DNA from 4 places in the Devosia sp. UYZn731 genome. Region 4 is predicted to be linked to each of the others. Evidence: predicted binding sites of a transcription regulator. Region 4 holds the regulator's gene; each other region holds the start of a gene.
The links. Region 4 encodes LexA, which represses DNA repair genes until DNA is damaged. Its sites were predicted from a motif close to TGTTCNNNNTGTGTTCNG; they were not measured.
Positions count from the first base shown of each region.

Region 1: ABIB57_RS02880 (ATP-dependent helicase) is a predicted target of LexA. The motif match lies at 3,018-3,035, and genes of this name have one in related genera.
Region 2: ABIB57_RS17845 (putative DNA modification/repair radical SAM protein) is a predicted target of LexA. The motif match lies at 5,996-6,013, and genes of this name have one in related genera.
Region 3: ABIB57_RS02265 (2'-5' RNA ligase family protein) is a predicted target of LexA. The motif match lies at 4,055-4,072, and genes of this name have one in related genera.

Region 1 is NZ_JBEPOL010000001.1:614,232-621,756, reverse strand. Features, by position in the region: gene ABIB57_RS02885 (class 1 fructose-bisphosphatase) at 1-842, opposite strand, end outside; gene ABIB57_RS02880 (ATP-dependent helicase) at 912-2,981, opposite strand; gene ABIB57_RS02875 (NAD-glutamate dehydrogenase) at 3,308-7,525, opposite strand, start outside.
Region 2 is NZ_JBEPOL010000007.1:68,502-76,026, forward strand. Features, by position in the region: gene mnmA (tRNA 2-thiouridine(34) synthase MnmA) at 1-294, shown strand, start outside; gene ABIB57_RS17820 (hypothetical protein) at 411-626, opposite strand; gene ABIB57_RS17825 (RNA polymerase sigma factor) at 736-1,290, shown strand; gene ABIB57_RS17830 (vWA domain-containing protein) at 1,287-3,539, shown strand; gene ABIB57_RS17835 (diguanylate cyclase domain-containing protein) at 3,603-4,559, opposite strand; gene ABIB57_RS17840 (ring-cleaving dioxygenase) at 4,696-5,646, opposite strand; gene ABIB57_RS17845 (putative DNA modification/repair radical SAM protein) at 6,017-7,252, shown strand; gene ABIB57_RS17850 (UdgX family uracil-DNA binding protein) at 7,252-7,525, shown strand, end outside.
Region 3 is NZ_JBEPOL010000001.1:484,575-492,099, reverse strand. Features, by position in the region: gene ABIB57_RS02285 (RsmB/NOP family class I SAM-dependent RNA methyltransferase) at 1-444, shown strand, start outside; gene ABIB57_RS02280 (TspO/MBR family protein) at 519-1,004, shown strand; gene ABIB57_RS02275 (acyltransferase family protein) at 1,008-2,237, opposite strand; gene guaA (glutamine-hydrolyzing GMP synthase) at 2,358-3,935, shown strand; gene ABIB57_RS02265 (2'-5' RNA ligase family protein) at 4,080-4,742, shown strand; gene ABIB57_RS02260 (tetratricopeptide repeat protein) at 4,880-5,884, shown strand; gene der (ribosome biogenesis GTPase Der) at 5,921-7,372, shown strand.
Region 4 is NZ_JBEPOL010000002.1:172,986-180,510, forward strand. Features, by position in the region: gene ABIB57_RS05265 (IlvD/Edd family dehydratase) at 22-1,848, shown strand; gene ABIB57_RS05270 (nuclear transport factor 2 family protein) at 1,955-2,746, opposite strand; gene ABIB57_RS05275 (hypothetical protein) at 2,767-3,102, opposite strand; gene lexA (transcriptional repressor LexA) at 3,102-3,812, opposite strand; gene ABIB57_RS05285 (molybdopterin molybdotransferase MoeA) at 3,963-5,171, opposite strand; gene moaC (cyclic pyranopterin monophosphate synthase MoaC) at 5,168-5,650, opposite strand; gene trpC (indole-3-glycerol phosphate synthase TrpC) at 5,653-6,459, opposite strand; gene trpD (anthranilate phosphoribosyltransferase) at 6,452-7,477, opposite strand; gene ABIB57_RS05305 (anthranilate synthase component II) at 7,474-7,525, opposite strand, start outside.

The sequences.
Region 1 (7,525 bases), on a different contig from region 4:
CCAGCGGCCTCCATGATCAGGGCCATCGGATTGGCCTCGTAGAGCAGGCGCAGGCGGCCGCCCTTGTCGGTGGTCTCGCTATCGAGGGGGTACAGGAAAATGCCGCCGCGCATGAGGATGCGGTGAATATCGGCGACCATCGAGCCGATCCAGCGCATGTTGTAGCGCTTGCCCGCGGGGCCGGTTTCGCCGGCGACGTTCTGGCTGACATAGGCCTTTGTGGCCTCATCCCAAAACCGTTCGCGGGCAGTGTTGATGGCAAATTCGCCGGAGGCGGCGGGGACGGTAATGTTGTCCTGCGACAGCACGAACTGGCCGTTTTCATCCAGCGTGAAGCAGACGACGGCGGTGCCGAAGGTCAAAACCAGGCTGGTGGACGGGCCATAAGCCGCATAGCCGGCGGCAAGCTGTTTGGTGCCGGGCTGGAGTAGGTCGGGACTGCCGGGATCGACGGCGAGGATGGAAAAAATTGAGCCGACAGTGACGTTTACGTCGAGATTCGAAGAGCCGTCCAACGGGTCGCAGGCGACGGCGAAGGCGCCGTGATTCTCCAGGTGAAGGGCTTCATCCAGCTCTTCGGAGACCAGAATCGAAATATCGGCATTTTTGCGCAAGTGCTTGATGAATATGTCGTTTGAAATGACATCGAGTTCTTTTTGCGCCTCGCCCTGCACATTGGTGTGGCCGGCGAGCCCGGTCTGGCCCGCGATGGGCGCCAGCCGCAATACCCCGGCCAATTCGGCGCAGGCGGCGGCAATGGTTTCCAGCACGCCGGATAGCTTGAGGTCCACGCCGTCATTGGCGACAGCGGCGGCGAGCCAGTGGTGCAGGGGCTGGGTCATGAAAGTACTCGCGGGGAAAGATGGCGCCAGTGTCGCGATCATCGCGGCGCTGGCAAGGCCGACTTTCGCCTACTTGGCCCACATGGTGCGGAGCTGCGCGCCGATATCGATTCGGGCTGGCTGCGGCGAGATGCCGGAAATCGAGGCCGGCGTCACCGCGGGCCAGAAGATGTCCTCGAACAGCGCCGTCATGACGCGCGGGATGAAGCGGGTGCGCTGGGCATAGATGTGGCGGTCGCCATGCTTGGCCTGCTGGGTGACGAAGAAGCGCTGGGGCACGATCAGGTGCAGCTCGTCCATGGCGCGGGTCATCGCCACGTAGAGCAGGCGGCGCTCCTCCTCCAGCTCATGGGTCGAGCCGGTGCCGAGGTCAGAAGGAATGGCGCCATCCACGACATTGAGGACGTGCACCGATTTCCACTCCTGCCCTTTGGAGGAGTGGATGGTGGAGAGGATCAGGTAATCTTCGTCGAGCGACGGAACGCCGGCCTGGTCGGAGGTCGCATCGGGCGGATCGAGTGTCAGCTCGGTCAGGAATTTTTCCCGCGACGCATAGCCGGCGGCGATCTGTTCGAGCTGCAGGATATCGGCCTGACGGATCACGGCATCCTCATAGGCGCGCTCCAGGAGCGGCTCATACCAGAGGCGGGCATAGCCCAGTTCCACCGGCCAGCCCGTGTCGCGCTTGGAAAGGCGGCGCATCAGTTCGACAAGTTCGGTCCAGCCCTCCTCGGCGCGCGGGGGCGTGGGGATTTCGCCCAAGGCCCAGATCGGATCGGCGCCGGTCGCCATGGCATCGAGGACGCGGCCGGCGGTGCCGGGGCCGATGCCCGGCAGCAATTGCAGCACGCGGAAGCCGGCGACCCGGTCGCGCGGGTTTTCGGCCCAGCGCAGGATCGCCAGCAGGTCCTTGATGTGGGCGGCGTCGAGGAATTTGAGACCGCCGAATTTGACGAAGGGAATATTGCGCCGCGTCAGCTCGATCTCGAGCGGTCCGGAATGGCTCGAGGTGCGGAACAGCACGGCCTGCGACTTCAGCGTCGCGCCACCTTCGCGGGCTTCGAGAATACGGGTGACCACATAACGCGCCTGATCGGCTTCGTCGCGCACCGTGACCAGATAGGGCTTGGCGCTGGATTGGCGATCGGTCCACAGGTTCTTGGTGAAGCGCTCGCTGGCGAGATCGATCACCGCATTGGCAGCGGCGAGTATGGGTTGGGTCGAGCGATAATTGCGGTCCAGCGTGACGATATCGGCGGGGGGCGTGAACGCCATGGGGAAATCGAGGATGTTGCGCACGGTGGCGGCGCGGAACGAATAGATCGACTGGGCATCGTCACCGACGACGGTCAGGCCGTGGCCCTGCGGCTTGAGGGCAAGCAGCACCGAGGACTGTAGCCGGTTGGTATCCTGGTATTCATCGACCAGAACGTGGTCGAACTTGCCGGAAATACTGGTGGCAATGTCGGCATTGGCCATCATCATCGCCCAATAGAGCAGCAGGTCGTCGTAATCGAGCACGTTCTGGCGCTGTTTTGCCTCCACATAGGCGCCGAACAAAGCGCGCAACTGATCGCCCCACATGGCGCACCATGGGAATGTGGTTTTCAGCACCTCATCGAGATCGCCTTGGGCATTGACCACGCGCGAATAGATGGTGATGCAGGTGCCCTTGGTGGGGAAGCGGCTCTTGGCATCGGTCAGGCCGAGTTCGTGGCGGACCAGGTTCATCAGGTCGGCGGAATCTTCGCGGTCATGGATGGTGAAATCGGGGGTGAGCCCGATTTCGGTGGCGTGCTCGCGCAGGATGCGGGCGCCGATGGCGTGGAACGTGCCAGCCCAGCTCAGTGCGTCGGTCATCACGCCCGAGCCTGAGCCCATCACCTGCGCGGCGATACGTTCGACGCGGCGACGCATCTCGCTGGCGGCGCGGCGCGAGAAAGTCATCAACAGGATACGGCGCGGATCGGCGCCACTGACGATCAGATGGGCCACGCGGTGGGCCAGGGTGTTGGTTTTGCCGGAACCGGCGCCAGCGATGACCAGCAGGGGGCCGGGCGTCGGGTTGCCAATACCATGCTCGACCGCGCGGCGCTGCTCGGGGTTGAGCTTATCGAGATAGGCAGGACTGGCGAGCACGAATCGGACCTGTGGGTGCAAGAGGCCAGATGAGACTATTCCCGTTTTGTTCGCAATGGGTGAAAGGGTGCAGGGGAGCGGCAGCACTTTCGCTGTCGACCATGGATGTCATGTACCGGTTTGCACTGCATATTGCACCTCCACGATCGACGCCTCCCCCTCGAGTGGGAGGTTGGGTGGGGGTGAGGTTTGGCCCCGATATCGCGGCCCGCACACCCCCACCTTGATCCTCCCCCTTGAGGGGGAGGTGTCGACTGACGCATTTCGTCCGTCCCCCCACCCTCATTCCCTCCCCACCAGGGGGAGGGAGGCTCATTCGGCGTTCGTTACGAGGCCTGCGCAATGTCCGCAAGGAGACCCGCAGCCACGGACAGCCGCGATACCGTCAGTGTGCCTTGCGTCAGCTCGCCGACCGATTGTGCCGAGCGGTCGACGGCTGGGGTGCTAGCCTTCCACGCTGCAATCCGCTCGGCGATGCTCCCCTTGCCGGCGGCCAATACGTCGGCGGTGAGGTCGCGCTGCGCGCGCAGCAGGTTGGCCAGAGCGCGATCCAGCGCCATACGTTCGAAACGGTCGGACAGCACCAAAGTCCGGCCCTGCTCGATGACCGGCCAGAGCGAGAATTGCGCCAGCACGGCGAAGAAGGCTTCGGCGGCGTCGGCGACCGGGACATTGCTGCGCTCGCTGACCAGGGCGATATCACTGGCGAAGGACAGCACGCCGAGTTCGGCGATGCGCTGGGCGATGGCGGCGGGGACACCGCTGTTCACCAAAGCCTGCGCGGTGTTGCCGACGGCGGTAGCCAACGGTGCGGGCAGGGCGGTGGCCAGCAGGGTCTTGAGACTGGCGACGGCATCGGCATGGCGCGAGACCAGCGCGGCGAGGCCCTTGGTGACATCGGCGTTGCGCAGGAACCAGAGGGTTTCCTGCCGCAACAGCGCTTCGACGGCGGCGTAGAGCGAGAGCTGGACTTCGCCGCCCACCGCGCCATCGAGACTGTCGATCGCGGTGTTGATCTCGGTCAGGCCATAGATATCGCGGGTGGCGGCATAGGCCAGGGCGATTTCGCCGGCGCTGGCGCTGGTGGCTGAGGTAAGCTCGGTGACAAAGGCGGGGCCGCCGCGGTTGATCATGGCATTGGCCAGCACCGTGGCGATGACTTCGCGGCGCAGGCGATGGGTTTCGACTGCGTGCGGATAGGTTTTGTGCAGCGTTTCGGGGAAATAGCGGAATAACTCGCCCGCCAGATAGGCGTCGTCCAGCTCGCCATCGTTGAGCAGGTCGGCATAGAGCGTCAGCTTGGCATAGGCGAGGAGGACCGCCAGCTCGGGCCGGGTCAGGGCCTTGCCATTGGCGGCGCGGGCATCGAGCGCGGCGTCGGTGGGCAGGAATTCGACGGCGCGGTCGAGCAGGCCACGCGCTTCGAGACGGGCCATCAATTCGCGATGGTCCGGCAATTCGGCGAGGCCGGCGCGTTCGGCCAGCGAGATGGCCAGCGGTTGCAGGTAGTTGTTACGCAGGCAAAGGGCGGCGACTTCCTCGGTCATCGAGGCGAGGAAGGCATTGCGCTGTTCTTGCGTGAAGGTGCCGTCGGCCAGGAGGGGCTGAAGGGCGATCTTGATGTTGACCTCAAGGTCGGAAGAATTCACGCCGGCCGAATTGTCGATGGCGTCCGAATTGATGCGGCCACCGGCCAGCGCATATTCGACGCGGGCCAGCTGGGTGGTGCCGAGATTGGCGCCTTCGCCGACAACCTTGGCGCGGAGCTGGCTGGCGGCGACGCGAACTGCATCATTGGCGCGGTCGCCCACTGAGAGATTGGACTCGCTGCTGGCGCGCACATAAGTGCCGATGCCGCCGAACCACAGCAGGTCCACATCAGCCTTGAGAATGGCAGAGATGACCTCAGCGGGTGTGGCGTGGGCACCGGCCAGACCGAGCAGGGACTGCATTTGCGGGCTGAGCGGAATAGACTTGAGGCTGCGCGGGAAAATCCCGCCGCCTTCGGAAATCGGCGCCTTGTAATCCTGCCAGCTGGAACGGGGCAGCTCGAACAGCCGATGGCGTTCGGCCATGCTCGCCACGAGGTCGGGATTGGGATCGATGAAGATATCGCGGTGATCGAAGGCCGCCAGCAGGCGGATTTCGGGCGACAGCAGCATGCCATTGCCGAACACGTCGCCGCTCATGTCGCCGACGCCGACGACGGTGAAGGGCTGATTCTGGGTGTCGCGATCCATTTCGCGGAAGTGGCGCTTGACCGCTTCCCAGCCGCCGCGCGCGGTGATGCCCATTTCCTTGTGGTCGTAGCCGGCCGAGCCGCCTGATGCAAAGGCATCGCCGAGCCAGTAGCCGCGCTCGACGGCGATGGCATTGGCGGTGTTGGAGAAGCTGGCGGTGCCCTTGTCAGCGGCGACGACGAGATAGGGATCGTTGCCGTCCACGCGCACGGTGTCTTGGGGCGGCACCACATCATTGCCGACCAGATTGTCGGTGATATCGAGCAGGGCGCCGATGAAAATCTTGTAGCTGGCGACGCCCTCGGCGGCGAACGCCTCCCGGGCCATGCCCGCAACCAGGTGCTTGGGCACGAAGCCGCCTTTGGCGCCGACCGGCACGATGACGGCATTCTTGACCTGCTGCGCCTTGACCAGGCCCAGCACTTCGGTGCGGAAATCCTCGGGCCGATCCGACCAGCGGATGCCGCCGCGGGCGATGGCGCCGAAGCGCATGTGAATGCCCTCGACGCGCGGCGAATAGACAAAGATTTCGCGGAACGGGCGCGGGGCGACCATGGCGTCGACCTTGGCGCTGTCGAACTTGATCGAGAGGGCCGGTCGGGCGCTCCCCTCGGCGTCGCGCTGCCAGATATTGGTGCGCAGCGCGCTTTCCACGAGGTTGAGAAAGCGGCGGATGATGGTGTCTTCATCGAGCGACGCCATGGCTTCGAGGGCGGTATCGATCTCGGCGCGGGCGGCGTCGGCATCGCCGGTCTGGCCCGGATTGAGGCGGGCATCGAACAGGGCGATGAGCGCGGCGGCGGCGGATGACTGCGTCACCAGCACCTGAGCGATATAGCGCTGCGAGTAGGAAATGCCGATCTGGCGCAGGTAACGCGACAGGGCGCGGAGCAGGGCGGCATCGTGCCAGCCCAGGCCCGCGGTCAGCACCAGCGCGTTGAGGCCGTCGCTTTCGGCGCGGCCCTCCCAGACGGCGAGCAGACCGGTTTCGACGGCGGGGCCGAGCGCGGCCATGTCGAAGGTCTTGCCATCGGCACGGGCGAGCACGAGATCGTGGATGTAGCGCTCGGTGCCGTCGCGCGGGGTGAGCGTATAGGTGCGCTCGTCGATGACGCGGAAGCCAAAGGCCTCGAGCATGGGGACGCGATCGCTGAGCGGGATGGCGCTGCCGTGGTGGTAGAATTTGAGGCCGAGCGCGCCGTCGCCGCCGGTGCGGTTGTGCAGCTTGATGGCGATGCGGGCGCCATCGGCGAGGGTGCGCAGGATCGCGATGTCTTCGAGCGCCTCGGCGCTGCCGTGGCGGGACTGGTAGGCCTGCGAGAAGGCGTTGCGATAATCGCTGACCGTGGCCGGATCGGCGGCGGCGGCCACCAGCATGTCGCCAAATGTGGCGGTCAGTTCTTCGACACGCGTCTCAAGCTCGGCGCGGCTCGGGCGCGGCGTCGCCCCGGCCACACGGCCGATGATGACGTGCAGGCGCACTAGGTCGCCTTCGGGGAAATGCGGGTAATAGGCCGAAATGCGGCCGTCATATTGCTGGGCGAGGTATTGCGCGATGCGCGAGCGGGCGGCGCTGTCATAGCGGTCGCGCGGCACGAAGACGAGGATGGAGACGAAATTGTCGAAGCGGTCGATGCGCGGCAGCACGCGGACGCGGGGGCGATCGTAGAGCCCGGCAATGGCGGTGGTGAATTCGAGCAACTCGTCGGTGGTGACCTGGAACAGCTCGTCGCGCGGATAGCTGTCGAGGGCACTGAGCAGTGCGCGGCCGTCATGGCCCTGTGGATCGACGCCGGAGCGGCGCATCACTTCGCCCAGCTTGCGGCGGATGATCGGCACTTCGCTGTGCGGGGTCGCCATGGCTTGGGAGGTGAACAGGCCGACAATGCGGAGTTCGCCGGTGGCCTTGCCGTCGGCGCCGTAGAGTTTGACCCCGACATAATCGAGATGCTGGCGGCGATGGACGCGGGCGCGGATATTGGCCTTGGTGATCAGCAGCGGCTCGGCCGAGGCCATGAAATCGGCATGGGCGGGGGTGGATTCGACGAATTCGGCGCCACTGCGCAGCACTTTGAGCGCCGGGTCAGCCATGATGCCGAGGCCGGTTTCGGGCAGGGGCGCTAATTGCGCGCCATCAAGGCGATATTGGCGGGCGCCCAGGAAGGTGAAATTGTTCTCGGCCAGCCAGTCGAGGAACAGCACCGCCTCGTCGCGGGTCTTGGCCGGGGACGCGCTCAGTTCCTTGGCGGCGGCGCGAACGCGCTCCAGCATGTTCTGCCAATCGGCGACGGCGCGGCCGACATC
Region 2 (7,525 bases), on a different contig from region 4:
CTCAAGACCCACACCGTGCGCCTGCGCGATGTGAACTGGCTGGGCGGCACGCCGCTGGCGGAACTATCCTCCGGCAATGGCGCACCGCTGGAGGTCAAGGTGCGCTCCACCCGTGGTCCGCAGCCCGCCGTGATCCAGCAGCGCGACGGCGACGTGTTCGTCACGCTGGTCTCGGGCGAATACGGCATCTCCCCCGGCCAGGCCTGCGTGTTCTACGCCGATGACAGTGGTACATCCGAAGTCTGGGGCGGCGGATTTATTGCCGAAGCCGTGCCACAGGTGTTCGCGGCTTAGACTGGCTCACGCGCTTTCCACACCCACTGTCCTTCCCGCGGGCCACTCGCCATTTGCGCCATGCTGACAAAGGGCAGCGGATCAGGTCCGCGGGAAGGGCAGCGGGTCGGATTAGTTTAGGGCGTTGCCACAGGCGCCGCCGCCGGCACTTCCTGCCCCGGCATCGGCTTGGGCAGCGGGATCGCATCTTCCGGCGCGATGTGTTCCTGTGCCTCCGTCCGGTCGTAATAGCCCCACATGCCGAAGTTCGACACCAGCGTGGCGCCGATGGTGATGATCCCCAGCACGATGAAAATCAGCAGGACGAGGCGATTGCTGTTCAGGGGGCTCATGGCAGTGCCTCAATAATTCTTTGGAATGCACCCAAGGAATGGGTGAGCCATGGCGTCTTAGCACTATAAGGGACGCCAAGTTAAGGCCAGCAGAGTGTATGCCGAGGTGATGGGACTGTCCGCCGCACCACCGATCGCCGACGCCGCGACACAGGTTCGGGCGCTGGTGGCGCGTGCGCAAAAGGGCGACAGCGAGGCCTTCGCCGCCTTGATCGAGGCCCATTATGACCTGATCTACCGCACGGCCTATAAATGGAGCGGCCACCGCAGTGACGCCGAAGACATAGCCCAGGACGTCTGCGTTAAACTTGGCAGCGTCATCAAGAGTTTCGACGGCCGTTCGGCGTTCGGAAGCTGGCTCTACCGGATCACGCTGAACGCTGTGCGCGACATGCAGCGGGCGCGCGGCCGGGCCAATCGGGGCAATGACGCGCTGGCGGAAGTGAGCCCCGAGGACACGCCGCCCGACCAGGAAGAGGCGGCCACCAGTCGCCAGCTCTGGGACGCGGTGCGCCGCCTGCCGGAACAGCAGCGCGATGCGGTCCTCTTGGTTTATGCCGAAGAGCTGAGCCATGCGGCGGCGGGCGAAATCATGGGCTGCAAGGAAGCCACCGTCTCCTGGCACATTCACGAGGCGAAAAAGACCCTGAGGGGTTTGTTATGAGCGATGACATGAATGACGGCTTCAAATCGCTGAAGGACATCCAGGCACCGGCCGCGTCCGACGCCGCGAAAAAACGCGCGCTGGCGGCCAGCATGATGGCCTTCGAAGCCGCTAAAACCGAAACCGCAAAAAATAATGCAACCGCACCCCAAGGAGTTCGCCGGCCCAGCCGTCTCAGTTCCATCATCACTTCCTTGAAAGGGAAATCGATCATGGACATGCGTCTCCCCATCGGCACCGCCGCGATTGCTCTGCTGCTGCTGCCGCTCGGCTACCAGCTCTACAATTCGACATCGATGAGCCCGGCCGACCGCGTGCCGGTCGATACGACGGCGCAAGGCGTAGTGCCGCCCAAAGTGACCCCGCCGCCGACCACGATGCCGGTCAATCCCAACCTTGATCTGCGCCCGCCGTTGGCTGCCGAGACTGATCCGGCGGCGCCGACGCCAGCCACCAAGGACGAGAGCGAGCCCAGCAAGGGCGCTGATCCGGTCGTCGCCGCGCCGGTAGTTCCGCAAGTAGAGCCGGCAAAGCCGGCACAGTCGCCTACGGTCCAACCCCAGCCTGAGCCGTTGGCCCAGGACAGCGCTGCCGCGCCCGCAGCGGCCGATATGCTGGCCAATGAGAGCGCCATGGCGCCGCCGCCACCAGCCCCAATCGAGAGTGCGGCGACCAGCCGGCTACAGACCCGGGCCGCCCCGAGTGCAGGCATCATCGCGCCAGAGGGCGATTTCTACGCCGTGCCCGCGCCGATGAGCTCGGCGACCGAACCGAGCGGCGACGAGTTCACCCAATTCGATGAATCGCGCCTCAAGGTGGTGGCGAGCGAGCCGGTTTCGACCTTCTCGATCGATGTCGATACCGCCAGCTATTCCTATGTCCGCTCCGTGCTGGACGACGGCTACGTGCCCGAGCCCGACGCCGTGCGGCTTGAAGAGCTGATCAACTATTTCCCCTACGACTACGCCCCGGCCGATAGCGCCGCGGTGCCGTTCAAGCCCACCATGGCGGTGTTCCCCACCCCCTGGAACCCCAAGACACAGCTGCTCCATATCGGCATCAAGGGCTATGTGCCGCCCGCGGGCGAGGACAAGCCGAGTAACCTCGTCTTCCTCATCGACACCTCCGGCTCGATGGACGAACCCAACAAGCTGCCGCTGCTAAAGCGCGCCTTCGCCCTTCTGGTCGACCAGCTTTCGGCCAAGGATACGGTCTCGATCGTGGCGTATGCGGGTTCGGCCGGCGTGGTGCTGGAGCCGACCAAGGCCGACGACAAGGCCAAGATTCTGGCGGCGCTGGATAACCTGGCGGCGGGCGGCAGCACGGCCGGCGCCGAAGGCATCGAGCTCGCCTACAAGCTGGCCGAACAGGCCAAGGTGGCCGATGGCACCAACCGGGTGATCCTGGCCACCGACGGCGATTTCAACGTCGGCATCGACAACCCCGATGATCTCGAAACCTTCATCAAATCCAAGCGCGATAAGGGCGTCACCCTCTCGGTACTTGGCTTCGGGCGCGGCAATCTCGATGACGCGACGATGCAGGCGCTGGCCCAGAACGGCAATGGCAATGCGGCCTATATCGATAACTTCCGCGAAGCCCAGAAGGTGCTGGTGGAGGAGGGCGGCTCGACGCTGGACATGATCGCCAAGGACGTCAAAATCCAGGTCGAATTCAATCCGGCCATGGTCTCCGAATACCGCCTGATCGGCTACGAAACCCGCGCCCTCAACCGCGAGGATTTCAACAACGACGCGGTCGACGCCGGCGATATCGGCGCCGGCCACACCGTCACCGCGATCTACGAGATCACCCCGGCCGGCTCGGACGCCAATCTGGTCGATCCGCTGCGCTACGACACCAAGCCGGCCGCAGACCCGGCGGCGGTGGCGACCACCAATGCCCCCACCGAACTTGCCTTCCTCAAGATGCGTTACAAGCTGCCGAACGAGGATGTCAGCCAGTTGCTCGAAGTGCCGGTCACGCCCAGCGTGGTCTATGGCAATATCGATGCGGTCAGCCCCGACATGAAGTTCGCCGCCGCCGTGGCCGCCTTCGGGCAGAAGCTCAAGGGCTCCAATTACGGTGGTGCGATGAGCTGGAGCGATATCGCCATGCTGGCCCAGACCGGCCGTGGTGCCGACACGAGCGGCTATCGTGCCGAATTCATGGGGCTCATCAAGACGGCGTCGCTGCTGAAGCCCGATACGGCCACGCAGGCCAAGCCGAATACACCAGCCGCCCCATAAGCCTAGGCCAGCCGCCCGTCGCAAACATCAACAGGCCCTCGGTTCGAACCGGGGGCCTTCGCGTTACTTGTCAGGCCGACGCAGCGAACGCAGGAAATCGTCCACCACGATGTGGAGCATGCCGCCTGTTGATTTGGCCTCATACATGCACTGGTCGGCGCGGTTGAGCAGGGTCTCGGCCGTATCGGTCTTGATGTCGAGGCATGCCGTGCCGATAGCGGCGCCGATGTTCAGGCGCCGCCCTTCCAGGTCCATCGGCGTGAAGACGGCTTCCATCATGCGCTGAAACGCCGGAAATGCCGCCGCCAGGTTTTCCTGGGGAATAGGCAGCACGACGATGAACTCGTCCCCACCCAGCCGCGCCACGAAATCGCCGGCGCGGCAGCCGTCCCGCAGGCGTTGAGCCACGGTCTGGAGCACCTTGTCGCCAATGGCATGGCCCAACGTGTCGTTGATGCGCTTGAAGCTGTTGAGGTCGATGAAGGCCAGCATCAGCGCCGTCCTCGAATGGTCCTCCTGGGCGATGCAGCCAGCGATATAGTCGTCATAGGCGGAGCGGTTCGGCAGGCCGGTCAGCGCGTCGGTGCGTGCCGCCTTGATGAGGGCCTGGTCGAGTTCGCGCTGCAGGCTGGCCCGCGCGGAGATGTCGATCAGGATCTCGATGTCATAGGAGCGGTCGCCCACCTCGGTGCGCTGCGCCGAGATCAGGGTTGGAATGACCGTGCCGTCGGCCCGCTTGATGTCGACTTCCTGGGACTGATAGGCGCCCTCCACATCGAGCAGCCGCCGGCGCTCGTCGCGGGCCGGACTGTTGATGGCGGCTCCCGACGTGGTCAGTTCCCGGTCACGGATATCGTCCCATTTGAGCCCGGTCAGCTTCAGATAGGCGTCGTTTACCCTGACATAGCGCGAATTGGTGCGGTCGCTGGTGGTGATGGTCATCGCCACGGGGGCGAACTCGAACATGCGCATCAGCATGTCCGACAAAACTTGCGGGGAGATCTGATCGTCGTTTGGCATAGGCTGAAAACTTCTTGGACCAACCGGCGGAAACATCGATCTACCGGCCGGAAACGCTAATTATCGGTGAAAGAACGGCAATTGGCCGCCGGGAGTTTCCCGACGGCCACAGTTTGCAACGATCTTTTCCAGCAGTCTAGTCGAGCGGCTTGAGGTTAGCCTCGATGCTGGCGCGCCTGCTCTCCAAAAACGGCGGCAGCGACAGCTTTTCACCCAGGCTCTCCATCGGCTCGTCGGCCGCGAAGCCGGGGACGTCGGTGGCGATTTCGAACAGGATGCCATTGGGCTCGCGGAAGTAGAGCGAGGTGAAATAGAACCGTTCGACCTCCCCGCTCGAGCGCAGTCCGGCCTGGCCGACACGCGCGATCCACTGGCGCAGGCTATCCTGGTCCGGCGTGCGGAAGGCGACGTGATGCACCCCGCCAGCACCCGGGCGTGCGGCCGGCTGGGTAGGATCGACCACAACATGGACCTCGGCACCGGGGCCGCCTTCGCCCATCTCGAACACATGGGTTTCACCCAGTGTGCTGGTTGCCGGATAGGTGCGCACCTTGCGCATGTTCATCACCTGGGTCAGCACCGCCTCGGTGCGCTCCAGAGCCGGCACCGCCAGGGTAATCGGACCGAGGCCAATGATCTGCTTGTCAGCCGGCACCGGGGACTTGGCCCAGGGAATGACCGTATTGACCCCATCGGTGACCATACGGAAGCGCTGGCCCTCGAAATCCTCGAAGTCGAGCGACAGATGGCCGACCCGCTCCTTGATGGCGCTGGTGCCCACATTGTTGCTCTGCAGGTGGTTCTTCCACCAAGTCAGGGTGTCCTCGCTATCGACGCGCAGGCCGGTGCGGCTGACGGTGTGGTTGCCGCGTTTTTCGCGGGCAGCGTCGAAATCGAAAAAGGTCAGGTCGGCGCCCGGCGAGGCAACGCCATCGCCATAGAACAGGTGATAGGCCTCGGTCTGGTCCTGGTTCACCGTCTTCTTGATGAGCCGCATGCCCAAGGTCTGGGTATAAAATTTGAGGTTCCTGGGGGCATCAGCGGTGACGGCGGTGAGGTGATGGATGCCTGAGAGTTGCAAGGTCATGTCGGTCTCCTGAATTGGCGCTTGGCTTCGTTGCCCAAGATGTAGGGTAACGGCGCCGGTAGCAGAAGCAGGCTAATTGCAACGAGCTGTTGCTGATTGCTGAACGCTCGCGCTCGTGGTTGCTATCGCGGGTGCTTCCAAAGACTCGCGGTCACCCCGGCGCCGGCCGAGGCCGCAAGTTGGCGGTGATAGTCACATGGTCTAGCGGCATGCAGCACGATCTCAAGATGTGCCCGCTTTCGCCGGGGTGACATTCGTGGTTTCGGCAACTTTGGAGTCTTCCTCATCACAATCCGCCGACACGTGTCATTTTGCAATGCGGGCGGCGTTGACTCGCGCTATGACTATAGCGAACAAACCAGGAACTGCCATGGCCGCCCTCACGCTTCGCCGGAAACTGGCCGTGCTGTCTGATGCCGCGAAATACGATGCGTCCTGCGCTTCGAGCGGCACGGAGAAGCGCGATAGCCGCCAGAGCGGTGGCATCGGTTCGACCGAGGGCAGCGGCATCTGCCACTCCTACGCGCCGGACGGGCGCTGCATTTCGTTGCTCAAAATCCTGCTGACCAATTTCTGCGTTTACGATTGCGTCTATTGCGTCAATCGCTCGTCCTCCAATGTCGAGCGCGCCCGCTTCAGCGTCGAGGAAGTGGTCCGGCTGACGCTGGATTTCTACAAGCGCAACTATATCGAGGGCCTGTTCCTGTCCTCGGGCATCATCCGCTCGCCCGATTATACGATGGAGGAACTCGTCCGCGTCGCCCGCAGCCTGCGGCAGGACCACGCCTTTGGCGGCTATATCCATCTCAAGGTCATTCCCAACGCCGCCCCGGAGATCCTTGCGGAAGCCGGCCGCTGGGCCGACCGGCTCTCCACCAATATCGAAATGCCCACCGATGTGGGGCTCGAAACCTTCGCGCCGGAAAAACGCCCCGGTGAAATCCGCACCGCCATGGCCAATATCCGCGGCAAGCTGGTCGAGGCCAAGCCGGACAAAAAGGCCAAGGCGCAGCCCGCCAAGTTCGCACCCGCCGGCCAATCGACGCAGATGATCGTCGGAGCCGACAAGGCCGACGACAATGCGGTCCTGACCCGGGCCGCAGGCCTCTATTCTGGCTACAAGCTGCGCCGCGTCTACTATTCGGCGTTTTCGCCCATCCCCGACAGCAGCGCCCGCCTGCCGCTCAAGCCGCCGCCGCTGATGCGCGAACATCGCCTCTACCAAGCCGACTGGCTGATCCGCTTCTACGGCTTCGACGTGCCCGAAATTGTTTCCGGTGGCAGCGACGGTCTGCTCGATCTCGCCATCGATCCAAAATTGGCCTGGGCGCTGACGCAGCGCCACAAGTTTCCTGTCAACATCAACCGCGCCGACAGGGAGATGCTGCTGCGCGTTCCGGGCCTCGGCACGCGCAGCGTCGAGCGCATCATCGCCACGCGCCGTCATCACAGTCTGCGGCTAGACGACCTGGCGCGCATCGCCGGTTCCATCGATAAAGTCCGTCCCTTCGTTGAAACCGTCGATTGGACGCCGGGCGGGTTGACCGACGATCACAAACTGCGCTCCAAGCTCGAACCGCAGCCGGAACAGTTGAGCCTGTTCTGATGCGAACCGTCATCCTGCAATCGCTGAACGATTTTGACGAATGGCGTGGCCAGGCGCGTGAATTGTTGCGTGGAGGGGTGCCGCCCGAAGCGGTGATCTGGCGCGATCCGAAGTCCGAGCCCGGCCTGTTCGAGCAGACCGAACAAGAAATCCAGCATGCTGCTAAAAATCACCCCGTCGGCGCCGTCCCGCCAGCCTTCATGGCGCTGGCACGCACTGCAGTATGTCACTCCGATCCAGAGCGATTTGACCTGCTTTACCGTCTGCTTTGGC
Region 3 (7,525 bases), on a different contig from region 4:
GTTCAGACCCGCGCTCCTGCTCCCGGCGCGCTCGACGATCTGGTCGGCAAGATGGACCGTGTCGTCATCGATGCGCCCTGCACCGGCACCGGCACTTGGCGCCGCCGCCCCGATACCAAATGGAAGCTGACCCCCGAACTGCTCGCCACCCGCACCGCCGAACAGTCCGCCATCCTCGAAGAGGGCGCCCGCTTCCTCAAGCCGAGCGGCGTGCTGGTCTACATCACCTGCTCCATCCTGCCCGAGGAAAACGACGACCGCATCGCCGCCTTCCTCGCCGCCCACACCGATTTTGCGCCCCTGTCGCCCGAAGCCCTTTGGCAAACTGCCTTCGGCAAAGCGCTTCCCGAAGACCTCGCGACGGCCGGTTCCGGCATCGCCCTGACGCCCCGCCTGACTGGCACGGATGGATTCTATTTCAACGCCTTATCCCGCACCCCTTAAAGCTGCGCGACAATGTGAACCGAGGCGGCCCATCCTGCGTTCAACCGGGACAATCCTCTGAACGCAGGCCGCCCATGTCCGTCGCTTCACTCGCCGATTACAAAACCCCGCGGCCCTGGCTGATCCTGGCCGCCTTCCTCATCGTGGTCGTCGCGGTCGGCGGCCTGATCGGTACGCAGTCGCTGCCTGGTCCCTGGTACGAGAGCCTGAACAAGCCCGCATTCAATCCGCCCAACTGGGTCTTTGGCCCCGCTTGGCTCACGCTTTATGTGCTGATCGCCATCGCCGGCTGGCGCATCTTCATGATCGATCCGCGCAGTACCGCGATGAAAGTCTGGTACGCGCAGATGGTTCTCAATTGGGCGTGGTCACCAGTCTGGTTCATCGCTCACCAGATCTGGCCGGCCTACGCCATCATTATGGCGCTCTGGCTTGTGATCATCGCCTTCATGCTTATCGCCCGCAGGCTCGACAAGCCGGCATCCTGGCTGTTCGCGCCCTACCTGCTCTGGGTCACCTTCGCCAGCATGCTCAACCTGTCGATTGGCTTGTTGAACTAGCGCTCACCTCTCAGCGGCGAGATTGGTGCGTAGCAGGTGAGGGGTCTTCTTCTCCAGCCCCCTTGCCCAGTTTATCACCGGTCGCTCCAGCTTGCGGTAGGAGAGATCGGCAATAAAGATTGAGATGGCGATGACCGCCAGCGTGCCGGTGATGAAGAGGGTCTGATCATGAGCCCCCAGCAGCAACTGGGGGAACACGAACTTCGCGATCAGTTCGATCGCCAGGTAATGCCAGACGTAAATTCCGAACGAAATCTGCGCCAAATAGCGCACCGCGCGATTATCCAGCAAAAGCCCGATCAGCACCGTCGATGGCGTCACCGCCAGCATTGTCCCCAGCGCCAGCGGTAGCCAGGGAAAGGCGTAAGGCACATCGAGAAACGCAAAGCTCTCGACGCTCCCAACCAGAAACACCTGCCAGATCGTCCAGCCCGTCGCCATCAGCGCGAGCAGCGCCAGCGCATCGAACAGTCCATGCCGATACCGCGCCAACCGCACCTGCAGCCCACCCGTCAGCGCTCCAATGGCAAAAATGGCAAACATCGAGAACGGATTGATCCGCGGCATCCACGCCTTGGCGCCACCCTGCAGGCCATGGTCCCACCCGGCATTGACCTGATCGACCTGCACCAGATTGGCGAACAGCCAATGCGCTCCCAGCGCCAGCGCAATCACCCCAAGCCAAAGCGCCAGTTGCGCCAAGCCATTGCGAACCCGGCGCGCGGCGCGAAACACCAACCAAAATCCCAGCGGCATCAGCACATAGGCCGTCACCTCGAACCCTATCGACCATAGCGGCCCGTTCAGCTCCACCGGAAACAAGGTCGTCCAATGCCAGTCGCTCACCAGCAGCAACCCGGCGCCATAACGTAGCCACAGCCAGCCATCCAGCGGAAACCCGAACACGGCGAAGCTCAGCACGAACGTCACCGTCAGCGCCAGCCAGAACCCTGGAATGATCCTCGCCCCGCGGCGCAGCGCATACACTTTGAGCGACGGCATCGGCTCGCCCCGCTCCAACGCCTGCCAGAACGGCCGCGCCAACAAAAACCCGGAAAGCACGAAGAACATCGCCACGCCCAGCCCGCCGATGACGCCGAAAATCTGCAGCCAACCGAGATAGGTGAAATCCGCCGAAAATCCCATGCGCTGAACCAGATGATGAAACACCACCACCAGGCACGCGCACGCCCGCACGAAATCGGCACCCAGCAAACGGCGGTCGACGTCCATATGGCTTCCTTCGGATCAGCGCGCGCGACGCTAGGGGAACGCGCGGCAAAGTCAAATGCCGCAACCCCCCAATGCAGTGCGGTGCTTGCGCAAAATCGCCTCCAGCGCTAAAGCCTCGCCATGACAGCACATGACGAATCTGCCCACGCGGCCCCCGATAGCATCCTGATCGTCGATTTCGGCTCACAGGTCACCCAGCTCATCGCCCGGCGCATTCGCGAGACGGGCGTCTATTGCGAAATCCACCCCTTCAACAAGGCCAGCGAAGCCTTCGCGGCGATGCAGCCCAAGGGCGTGATTTTCTCCGGCGGCCCCGCCTCGGTCACCGAACCGGGCAGCCCCCGCGCTCCGCAGGAAATCATTGATTCCGGCCTGCCGATCCTCGCCATCTGCTATGGCCAACAGACCTTCTGCCTCCAACTCGGCGGCGTCGTCGAAGGCGGCCATCACCGCGAATTCGGTCGTGCCGATATCGAAATCCTCGAACCCAGCGCGCTCTACGAAGGCATTTGGGACGTCGGCGGCCGCTATCCCGTCTGGATGAGCCACGGCGACCGCGTCACCGAGCTTCCCGAAGGCTTCAAAGTCGCCGCGACCTCGCCCAACGCTCCTTTCGCCATCGCCACCGATGAAGCCCGCAAGCGCTACACCACCATGTTCCACCCCGAAGTGGTACACACTCCCGACGGGGGCAAGCTGCTCGCCAACTTCGTGCACAACATCGTCGGCCTGAAATCCGATTGGAACATGGCGGCTTACCGCCAGAAGATGATCGAAAAGATCCGCGACCAGGTCGGCTCCGAACGCGTCATCTGCGGCCTCTCCGGCGGCGTCGATTCCTCCGTCGCAGCCGTCCTGATCCACGAGGCCATCGGCTCCCAGCTCACCTGCATCTACGTCGATCATGGCCTGATGCGGCTCAACGAGAGCGAACAGGTCGTCACCATGTTCCGCGACCAGTACAATATCCCGCTGGTGCACGTTGACGCCTCCGAAGTCTTCCTGCGCGAACTCGACGGCCAGTCCGATCCCGAAACCAAGCGCAAGATAATCGGCCGCCTGTTCATCGAAACCTTCGAGGCAGAAGCCAAAAAGCTCGGCGGCGCCAAGTTCCTCGCCCAGGGCACGCTCTATCCCGACGTGATCGAGTCCGTCTCCTTCACCGGCGGCCCCTCGGTCACCATCAAGTCCCACCACAATGTCGGTGGCCTCCCCGAACGCATGAACATGCAACTGGTCGAGCCACTGCGTGAGCTGTTCAAGGACGAAGTGCGCGCCCTCGGCCGCGAACTGGGCCTGCCCGAAAGCTTCATCGGCCGCCACCCGTTCCCGGGTCCCGGCCTCGCCATCCGTTGCCCCGGCGGCATTACGCCAGAAAAGCTCGATATCCTGCGCCGCGCCGATGCCATCTATCTCGATGAAATCCGCAAATCGGGCCAATACGACAAAATCTGGCAGGCATTCGCGGTCCTGCTCCCGGTGCAAACCGTCGGCGTCATGGGCGATGGCCGCACCTACGAGTTCGTCTGCGCCCTGCGCGCCGTCACCTCCGTCGATGGCATGACCGCCGATTTCTACCAGTTCGACATGAACTTCCTCGGCAAGACCGCTACCCGCATCATCAACGAAGTCCGCGGCATCAACCGCGTCGTCTATGACGTCACCAGCAAGCCCCCCGGCACCATCGAGTGGGAATAAGGAAAGAGACCGGGGACGTCGAAGTCCGCGATCTCCGGTCTATGGCTCGGGTCCCCCACCTAGCCCCTACAAACAGCGCTCGACACATGTTGACTCACCGGTTTTGTTCGCTATGTTTATAGAACAAAGAGGGAACAAAGATCAGTGCGAAACGACCCGCGCCAGCTCAGTCTCTTCGGCGCTCCGGCCGGCAAGCCGGTGCGTCCACGGGAAAAAGCGCGCCTGTCGCCACACAAGTTCTTCTTCGCTTTCCAGCCACCCGTCGATGAGGCGCTTGCCATATCGCGGCTCGCCGCAACCATTGCATCGCAACACGATGGCGTTCCGCTACGAGCCGATAACCTGCATGTCTCACTGAACGGCGTCGGCGCGTACACGAATGTTCCCGCCGATATTGTTGATCGCGCAATCACGGCGGCCGCCGCCGTCGACTTTGCGCCGTTCGATGTCGTCTTCGATCGCTTCCTGACTTGGAACAATGGCCCCAGGCGGGCCACCGTCCTGCGCTGCAGTATCGGCGAGGCCGAACTGGCCGCGCTTTACACGACCATTTGCACAGCCATGATGCAAAGCGGCCTTCCCGCCGAAGAAGCGCCCGGCACGCCGCACCTGACGCTATTCTACGGTGACGCGGTTCTGCCCGAGCAGCACCTCGCGCAGCCATTCGGTTGGCGCGTCGGCCGGTTCTGCCTGATCCACAGCATTCATGGGACAGGGCGCCACAAACTGCGCGGCGAATGGCTCCTCCGAGGCACACAAGCCGCGCTCGACCCTGACCGGCCGGGCACAACTCACCTGCTGTTCTGACTCCGCCATGGCCCGAACAGCGCGCTTTAGTGTGTATGCCGGCCCAACTCTGCAAACACCGGGAACCGCTGCATTTGCAATATGGAAGCCACGTGCTAAACGTGCGCGCAATTCGGCTCAAGACCATCAGGCACGCCATGTCTCAGGATAATATTTTTCGCGAAGTCGACGAGGAACTGCGCTCCGACCGGATGCGCAATTTCTGGCGTCGGTTCGCGCCCTATATCATTGGGGCCGCGGTCCTGGTCGTGGTCGGCGTCGCCGCCAATGAAGGCTGGACCTGGTATCACGCCAGCAATGCCGCCAAGTCGTCGGACGAGCTTTATGCCGCGTTCGACCTCGCCGATGGCGGCGATATGGCTGCCGCCCAAACCCAGCTCGATACCCTGATCGCCGATGGCTCGGGCAGTTATCCGATGCTGGCCCAGTTCAAGCAGGCCGGCCTCCTCGCTAAGGATGGCAAGGTCACCGAGGCGGTCGCCGCCTATGACGCACTGGCCGTCAGCCTCTCCAATCAGCGCCTGCGCGAACTGGCTCTGGTTCTCGGCGGCACGCTGATGGTCGATGCCGGCACCCTGGCCGATGTGCAGCAGCGCGTGGAGACCATTGCCACCGAAGGTAATCCCCTGCGCAACGCCGCCCGCGAAGCCATGGGGCTGGCCCAGTACAAGGCCGGCAAGTTCACTGATGCCCAGGCCAGCTTCCAGGCCGTCATCGATGATCCGATGAGCCAGAGCACCGTGCGCAACCGCATGGGCTACTATATCGCGGCCCTGACCTCGGCCGGCGATATCGCGCCCGCGCCGGTCGATCAGGCCGCCAAGGACGCCGCCGCTGCCGTTCAGGGCATCGTCGGCGACGACATTGCCGTCACCCCGGCCCCTGCAACTCCTGCGCCCGCGACCGAACCTGCCGTGACCCCGGCTCCCGCCGCGCCGGCCGCCGTTGCACCCGCTCCCGCTGCCGTGGCCCCAGCACCTGCGGTGACCCCGGCACCCGCCCCGCCAGCTCCGGCGCCCGCCGCCCCCTCGATCGATCCTTCTGCATCGGCGCCTGCTGCGCCTGCAACTACGCCGGCCGCGCCTGCCGCCGACGCCACCAAGCCTGCTGCCCCTGCGGAGGCTGAGCCGACCCTCGAATAGGGCCGGCCGCCTTCCCTCTGATCGGATATCTCTGCCATGACCGTCACCGTTGCTATTGTCGGTCGCCCCAATGTCGGCAAGTCCACGCTGTTCAATCGCCTCGTCGGCCGCAAGATCGCCCTGGTGGATGACACCCCCGGCGTCACCCGTGACCGCCGCGAGGCCGAGGGCCACATTGCCGACCTGACCTTCCGCATTCTCGATACCGCGGGCTACGAGGACGTCACCGACGGCAGCCTTGAAGACCGCATGCGCCAGCAGACCGAGCTGGCCATCAAGGAAGCCGACGTCATCCTGTTCATGATCGATGCCCGCGCCGGCGTCGTCCCGCTCGATCAGCGCTTCGCCCAGGTGCTCCGCAAGGCCGGCAAGACTGTTCATCTCGTCGGCAACAAGTCCGAAAGCAAGGCCGCCGAATCGGGCCTGGTCGAAGCCTTCAAGCTTGGTTTCGGCGAGCCCATCGCCTTGTCCGCCGAACACGGCCTGGGCATGTCCGAACTTTATTCCATCGTCTCCCAGGCCATCGATGCCGCCGCCCTGGTGCAGGATGCCCAGGCCATTGCCGATCTTGAGGACATGCCCGAGATTGACGTCGACATCACCGAGGACATGCTGGAAGGCGAGGGCGACGAGGCCACTTTGCGCTGGAATCCCAAGCGCTATCTCAACGTCGCCATCGTCGGTCGACCCAATGCCGGCAAGTCCACCCTGATCAACCGCATGGTCGGCGAAGACCGCGTGCTTGTCGGCCCCGAGGCCGGTATTACCCGCGACAGCATTCTGGTGCCGTGGGAATGGGAAGGCCGCGTCATCAACTTGGTCGATACCGCCGGCATTCGTCGCCGCGCGCGCGTCCAGGAAAAGCTGGAAAAGCTCGCCGTCGGCGATAGCCTGCGTTCCATTCAATATGCAGAAGTCGTAGTGCTGATGCTTGATGCCACCATTCCGTTCGAAAAGCAGGATCTGGCGTTGGCCGATCTGGTCGAACGCGAGGGCAGGGCGCTCGTCATCGCCGTCAATAAATGGGACCTGATCGAGGACAAGAACGCCGCGCTCGCTGCCCTCAAGGAAGCCTGCACGCGCTTGTTGCCACAGATTCGCGGCGTCCCGCTCGTCACGCTGTCCGGCCTTACCGGCAAGAATATCGACAAACTGATGGACGCGATCTTCAAGATCGAGCGCGCCTGGAATTGCCACGTCTCGACTGCGCGTCTCAACCGCTGGCTCGCCGGCATGGTCGAGGGGCATCCGCCTCCGGCGGTGTCGGGGCGCCGCCTCAAGATTCGCTACATGACCCAGGCCAAGACGCGGCCGCCCAGTTTCATCCTCTTCGCCTCGCGCCCCGACGCCCTGCCGACGGCTTACCTGCGCTATCTCACCAACGGCCTGCGCGAAGCCTTCGACATTCAGGGTGCCCCCATCCGCCTCTGGGTCCGCGCCGGCAGCAAGAACCCGTACGACGACGTCTCCAAGCGCAAGCTGGGCTAAGCGCTAACGCCCGATCGGAATAGAACGCTACGCTCTCAAGATTCCTCTCCCCGTCGGGGAGAGGGTGGCCGAGCGAAGCGGAGGCGGGTGAGGGGGCTTGGCGCCGCAAACAAGATGCGCCGAGCAGGGCTGCACCTTTCAACCCCCACCGTC
Region 4 (7,525 bases):
CGCGGACATGAGGAACAGAAAATGACGGCAGACACCAGCGGCGGTCCGGGCAACGGGCAGGGCGCAGCCAAGAAGTTGCGCTCGCGCGCCTGGTTCGACAATCCGGACAATCCAGACATGACCGCGCTCTATCTCGAGCGCTACATGAACTTTGGCGTGTCGCGCGAAGAACTGCAGTCCAATAAGCCGATTATCGGCATCGCCCAGACCGGCTCCGACCTGTCGCCGTGCAACCGTCACCACATCGTGCTGGCCGAGCGCGTCCGCGAAGGCATCCGCGAAGCCGGCGGCATCGCCATTGAGTTTCCCGTGCATCCGATCCAGGAAACCGGCAAGCGTCCGACCGCTGGCCTCGATCGCAACCTGGCCTATCTCGGCCTTGTCGAGGTGCTCTACGGTTACCCGCTTGACGGCGTGGTGTTGACCATCGGCTGTGACAAGACGACCCCGGCCATGCTGATGGGCGCCGCTACCGTCAATATCCCGGCAATCGCGCTGTCGGTCGGCCCCATGCTCAATGGCTGGCACAAGGGTGAGCGCACCGGTTCGGGCACCATCGTCTGGAAGGCTCGCCAGATGATGGCGGCCGGCGAAATCGACTACGCGCAGTTCATCGAACTGGTGGCGTCCTCGGCCCCGTCGACCGGATATTGCAACACCATGGGCACGGCCTCGACCATGAATTCGCTGGCCGAGTCGCTGGGCATGCAATTGCCCGGTTCGGCCGCCATCCCGGCGCCCTATCGTGACCGCCAGGAAATGGCCTATCGCACCGGCAAGCGCATCGTCGATATGGTCCGTGAAGATCTGAAGCCCTCGGACATCCTGACCAAAGATAATTTCATCAACACCATCGTGGTCAATTCGGCCATCGGCGGTTCGACCAATGCGCCGATCCACATCCAGGCCATCGCCAAGCATATCGGCGTGGAACTGGAACTGCAGGATTTCCAGACCTATGGCCACAAGGTGCCGCTCCTGGTCAATCTGCAGCCGGCCGGCGAGTATCTGGGCGAGGACTTCTACCATGCCGGCGGCGTGCCGGCGGTGGTCAACGAGCTGATGAGCCAGGGGCTGATCCGCGAGAACGCGCCGACCGTCAACGGTAAGTCGATTGGCGAGAACTGCCGCAACACGGTTATCCAGGACGATAAGGTCATCCGCCACTTCGACAACCCACTCAAGACCGAGGCCGGCTTCCTCTTGCTGCGCGGCAATCTGTTCGACAACGCGATCATGAAGACCAGCGTGATCTCGACCGAGTTCCGCGACCGTTACCTGACCAATCCCGAACATCCCGGCATGTTCGAGGGCAAGGCCGTAGTGTTCGATGGTCCTGAGGATTATCACCACCGCATCGACGATCCCTCGCTCGAGATCGACGAGCATACCCTGCTGTTCATGCGCGGCGCTGGCCCAATCGGCTATCCGGGAGCGGCGGAAGTCGTCAACATGCGGCCGCCCAACTACCTGATCAAGAAGGGCATTACCGCCCTGGCCTGTATCGGTGACGGCCGCCAGTCCGGCACTTCGGGGTCGCCCTCGATTCTCAATGCGTCCCCCGAAGCGGCCGCTGGCGGCAATCTCGCCATCCTGCGCACCGGCGACCGGGTACGGATCGACCTCAATAAGGGCTCTGCCAATATCCTGATCGCCGACGAGGAAATCGCCAAGCGTCGCGCCGATCTAGAGTCGATGGGCGGCTATAAGTATCCCAAGCACCAGACACCATGGCAGGAAATCCAGCGCGGCATCGTCGGCCAGCTCGGCGACGGCGCCATCCTCAAGCCCGCCGAAAAGTACCAGCGCATCGCCCAGACCGAAGGCATTCCGCGCGACAACCACTAGGCTAAATCATCAAACGCAGAAGGCCCGCCAGATGATGGCGGGCCTTCTATACGCTCAGTCGCACTGGCTGCCGACAATCAGCACTTAGGGTTCCAAATACCGCCTCTCAAGCGGGCAGGGCGCTCAAATGCTCGTGGATAATCTTCCAACCTTCGGGGCGTCGAACGAAGACGCTGGTCCCCCGCCCCGAACCCTCACGGCATTCACCGGACCCCGTTGCCTGCCAATGAAAGCGGTAGAGGCAAGCGGCGGCATAATCGCCCTGAGCGATCCAGCGCACGTCTTCCAGCCAGTAGATTTCGCCGGTCAGATTGCGCCACGTGCCCTCAAAGGCAGAACGAATGGCGGACAGCCCGGCATGCGAACCATCGCCGAACCAAAACACCGCCTCCGGCGCGATCAGCGGAGCGACGTCGTCAAAGCTGTGATTGTTGATAAGCTCGGCATAGCGCGACAGCGTCTTCGCCGCCTCCACGCCGTTGCTGACTATGGCGTCCCGTACCAGTTTCAGGGCACGTACGAAGTCGGGGTGCCACTCCCGCTCTGGCGTTGCATCCAGAGTACACCAGAAAAATTCAAATCGATGCCCACCATCGTCTAATGTGTCAAACGCCCAGTGCTCCGGCAGATCCGCCGTCTCCACCAGCACAAAGTGCCAGAGCTGCCCCAGCGCAATGGCCGAACTGGAGCAGAGCACCACACCAGTCACATCCTCGACAATCCCTGCTTCCTCCGCCAGCTCGCGCAAAGCACCAGCAATAACAGACTCGCCCGCCTCTCGTGTCCCCTTGACCAGTTGAACACCGGCCAGGGGGTGCCTGAACACCAGGATCTCCCTTGCGTCCCCTACGCCTCGGAAAATGACCGGACAAACTTTCTCGACCAAGTTCTTCGCCATCAAACCCCACGCATGAGCTTTTACTCCTTGGCCGCAGTCTCCAGCGTTACCCAGCGGCCGGTGACGTCGCATTGCAGCAGCATGCTGTCATTGTTGCGAATGCCGACGATAGCGCCCGCGGACGACAACTTGCCTTCGAGCAGGCAACCCGCTACGGGCGTATCGGCCTTCGCTTCCGCCCAGCCGGTTCCGGCATTGCAGACTGCGGTGCCATTGCCCGCATTGATGCCCACACCTGCCGAAAACGTCACATTTCCCACCCAGCAGCGGGTCTCCTTGACGCTCGCTTCTTGAGCGAACGTCGCGCCGTTGCCGAGCGACAACAGGCCAAGCGCCAAAAGCAGGGTGAGCCGCATCAGTATTTCCTCAGCAACCCGACCAGGCGGCCCTGGACCTTGACGCGATCAGGTCCGAAAATGCGCGTTTCATAGGCCGGGTTGGCGGCTTCCAGCGCGATGGTATTGCCCTTGCGGCGCAGGCGCTTGAGGGTGGCTTCCTCGTCATCAACAAGAGCCACGATGATTTCGCCGGTTCCCGCTGAGTCCTGCTTGCGGATCAGGACGGTATCGCCATCGAAAATGCCGGCCTCGATCATCGAATCGCCGCGCACTTCGAGTGCGTAATGTTCGCCTGCGCCCAACATTTCGGGCGGTACAGAGATGGTGTGGGTGTGGCTTTCGATCGCCGAGATCGGCGTACCGGCCGCGATACGGCCCATAACCGGAACCGAAATGGGACGCGCGTAATCTTCAACCGAACCGCGCATCGGGGGGGACGCCACCTTGCCCAGATTGCCCTCGATCACGCTCGGCTCGAAGCGCGACTTGCGCCCGCCGAGGGACGGGTTCATCGAATCGGGCAGCTTGACCACTTCGAGTGCGCGCGCCCGATTGGGCAGGCGGCGAATGAAACCGCGCTCCTCCAACGCTGTGATCAACCGGTGAATGCCCGACTTGGATGCCAGATCGAGCGCATCCTTCATCTCGTCGAACGATGGCGGAATACCGCTCTCCTTCATCCGCTCATGGATGAACATCAGCAGCTCGTGTTGTTTGCGCGTTAGCATTGGGCCCCTCGGTCGGGAATCGGAACAAAGACTGAACGATGATACGTGTTCCAGTTATGTTCTGCAATATCCCAATGCATTGCCGGCGTAATTTCCGCCTTTGCAAGCAAACGGCGCTTCGTCGCGCGACCTATGCGGTTTTATTTCAGCCTAGAACGCGTCGATACTGATGGCCTCGACCACAGTACCGGCCGGCCGACCCGGATCATGTTCTGGTTGCACGATGAGCATGTCCGCCCGCGCCAGCGACGAGGTATGGCCGCTGTCGACCTCCGAGATCGGCATCAATGCCGTCCCACTGGGCCCATGCACGACGCGCGCGCGCATGAAATGGCGGCGCGCGGTATTGGGCGGGGTCGGGACGGCCAGCGGCAGATGCCAGAGCTGACCAGCGGATTCGGCGTGGCCCTGCCACAGCCGGAGTGCCGGCTTGATAAAAATTGTGGCGGTAACCAGCGCCGAGACGGGGTTCCCCGGCAGGCCGAAGATCAGCGTCTTACCGCGCGTGCCGAACATCAGCGGCTTGCCCGGCCGCATGTTGATGCGCCAGAAATCCAGCGTCACGCCGAGCGACAGGAGGATTTCCTGCACAATATCGTGGTCGCCGACACTGGCGCCGCCGGTGGTGACGACGATGTCAGGCTCGCTGGCGAAGATGGCTTCCAGCGTCGCCGTCAGCGCCGCCCGGTCATCGCCGACAATACCGTGGTCGGTGACGGTTTCGGAGTAGGGCGCCAGCAGGGGACTTAGGCCGTAGCTGTTGGACGAAACGATCTGGTCTGGGCCCAGCGGCGTGCCGGGCACGACCAGTTCATCGCCCGTCGCTAGAAGGGCAATTTTCGGTCGGCGGTTGACCGCGAGGGCAGGGACATTCGCTGCTGCCGCGACGGCCAGTTGCAGTGCAGCGAGGCGCGTGCCGGCGGCGACCAGAACCTGGCCAGTGGCAAAGTCATTGCCGATTGGACGAATGCTGCGGCCGGGTTTGGGCTGCTCGGCGAACTGCACTGTGTGGCCGGTTACCGTCGCCTCTTCCTGCATGATGACCGCATCGGCGCCGGCAGGGACGGGCGCGCCGGTGAAGATGCGCACGCATTGGCCTTCGCCAACGGGGCCGGCAAAGCCCGCGCCGGCTTGCGACATGCCGATGATGGCCAGGCTCCGCCCCGGCACGGCGTCCTGCGCCCGCACCGCATAGCCATCCATGGCGCTAGCGTTGAACGGGGGCTGGCTGTGGTTGGCGACGATCGGCGCGGCCAAGACCCGGCCGGCGGCATCGTGTAGGGGGACTGTTTCGGCCTGCGCCTCGGGCACGCGCTTCAGAATCGCGGCAATCGCGTCTTCGACGGGCAGCAGGCTCATGGCGTGCGCACGAAATCGCCGGATTTGCCGCCCGATTTTTCCAGCACGCAGATATCGGTGACAACCATGGCCCGGTCGATGGCCTTGGCCATGTCGTAGAGCGTCAGCGCCGCGGTGGAGGCGGCGACCAGCGCTTCCATCTCTACGCCGGTTTGCGCTGTGGTTTCTGCGGTGGCGTGCACGACGATCACCGTCGCGCTCTCAGCCTCAATGTCGACGCTGACCTTGGTCAGCGGAATCGGATGGCAGAGGGGGATCAGATCCGAGGTCCTTTTGGCGGCCATGATGCCGGCAATACGGGCCACAGCGAGCGCATCGCCCTTCTTGAGGGAGCCGCCCATAATCGCCGCTACCGTGGCAGGTTCGGCGATGATTCGAGCCTGGGCCACCGCCCGGCGCCGGGTGGCCGCCTTGTCGCCGATATCGACGATGTGGGCTTCGCCTTTGGCGTTGAGATGCGTGAGGCCGCCTTGTGCCATGCCTATGCGCTCACGGTGCCCATGAGCAGGGCGCGCGTGGCGGCCACCACATCGTCCTGGCGCATCAGGCTTTCGCCGACGAGGAAGGTGCCGATGCCGCTGGCTTCGTCCAGCTTGCGCACATCGTCGTGGCTGAGAATGCCGCTTTCGCTGACCAGCACCTTGCCGGGCGGCACGCCGGCGGCCAGGTCGATCGAGGTCTCCAGACGGGTTTCGAAGGTGCGCAGGTTGCGATTGTTGATACCGATGAATTCGGCGTCCAGCGCCAGCGCCCGGTCCAGCTCGAGCTGGTCGTGCACTTCGACCAGCGCGTCCATGCCCCATTCCTCTGCGGCGTCGAGCAGGTAGCGCGCCACATCGTCGCCGACAGCGGCCAGGATGACGAGGATGCAATCAGCGCCCCAAGCGCGCGCCTCGGCCACCTGATAGGTTTCAAACAGGAAATCCTTGCGCAGCACGGGCAGGGTAGTGGCCGCGCGCGCTTCGATCAGGTAGCTCGGCGAGCCTTGGAAGGAGGGACGGTCGGTTAGCACGGACAGGCACGTCGCGCCGCCGGTTTGGTAGGCGCGGGCAATCTCGGCGGGGTTGAAGTCCTGCCGGATCAGGCCCTTGGAGGGGCTGGCCTTTTTTACCTCGGCGATCAGTGCGTATTGCTTGGCGGCGCGCTTGGCCTTGATGGCCCTAAGGAACCCACGAGGCGCTGGCTGGTCATGCGCCATGGCCACGACTTCCGCCCAGGGCCGCATCGCCTTGGCGGCAGCGATTTCTTCGCGTTTGTACGATTCGATCTGCTTGAGAATATCAGCCATGGTCTCGCCCGTTGGACACTGCGACGAGCCGCGCTAGCGTCTCCTTCGCCTTGCCGCTGTCGATGATGTCGGCCGCCAGTTCGGCGCCGCTTTTGAGGTCTTGCACGCGGTCGGCGACGATCAGCGCGGCCGCAGAATTGAGCAGCACGATATCGCGATAGGCGCCCGGCCTGCGGTCGAACAATTCATGCACCGCCGCGGCATTGTATTCGGGATCGCCGCCCAGCAGGTCCTTGGGATCGCTGCGCTTTAGGCCGGCATCCTCAGGTGTCACTTCAAAGCTGCGCAAATCACCATTGGCTATCTGGGCAACGAAACTGGGACCGGTGACGGTGATTTCGTCGAGGCCATCGCTGCCGTGGAAAACCCAGGCCTTGATGGCGCGGTTGGCGAGGAGGGCGGCTGCCACCGGCTCCACCCATTCCTGCGCATAGACGCCCAGCACATAGCGGCGCACGCCGGCAGGGTTGGATTGCGGGCCCAGCAGATTGAACATGGTCCGCACGCCCATTTCGGCGCGGGCTAGGCCGACATGGCGCATGGCCGGATGGTGCGAGGGCGCGAACATGAAACCGATCCCGGCTTCATTGATGCAGCGTGAAATCTCGGCGGGGGTCAAATCCAGCTTGATCCCCAGGGCTTCGAGCACCTGCGATGCTCCGGACTTCGATGACAAAGCCCGGTTGCCGTGCTTGGCCACCGGCACGCCCGCCGCGGCCACGACAAAAGCGCTGGCGGTGGAGATGTTGAGCGTGCCACCGCCGTCGCCGCCGGTGCCGACGATGTCGATGGCGTGTTCGGGGGCTTCGACCGTCACCATCTTCTCGCGCAGGATCGAGACGGCTGCGGCGATTTCGCCGACGGTCTCGCCTTTGACGCGCATGCCCATGAGGAACGCGCCGATCTGGCTGGGCGTGGCATTGCCCTCCATGATCGTGGTCATCACGCCGCGCATTTCCTCTCCGGTGAGGTCGCGGTTGGCGGCGATCTTGTTGAGAGCTGCCTTGATGTCCATCACGCAGCCTTCTTCTGGTTGAAGTCGCGGGCCAGGTTCAGGAAATTCTGC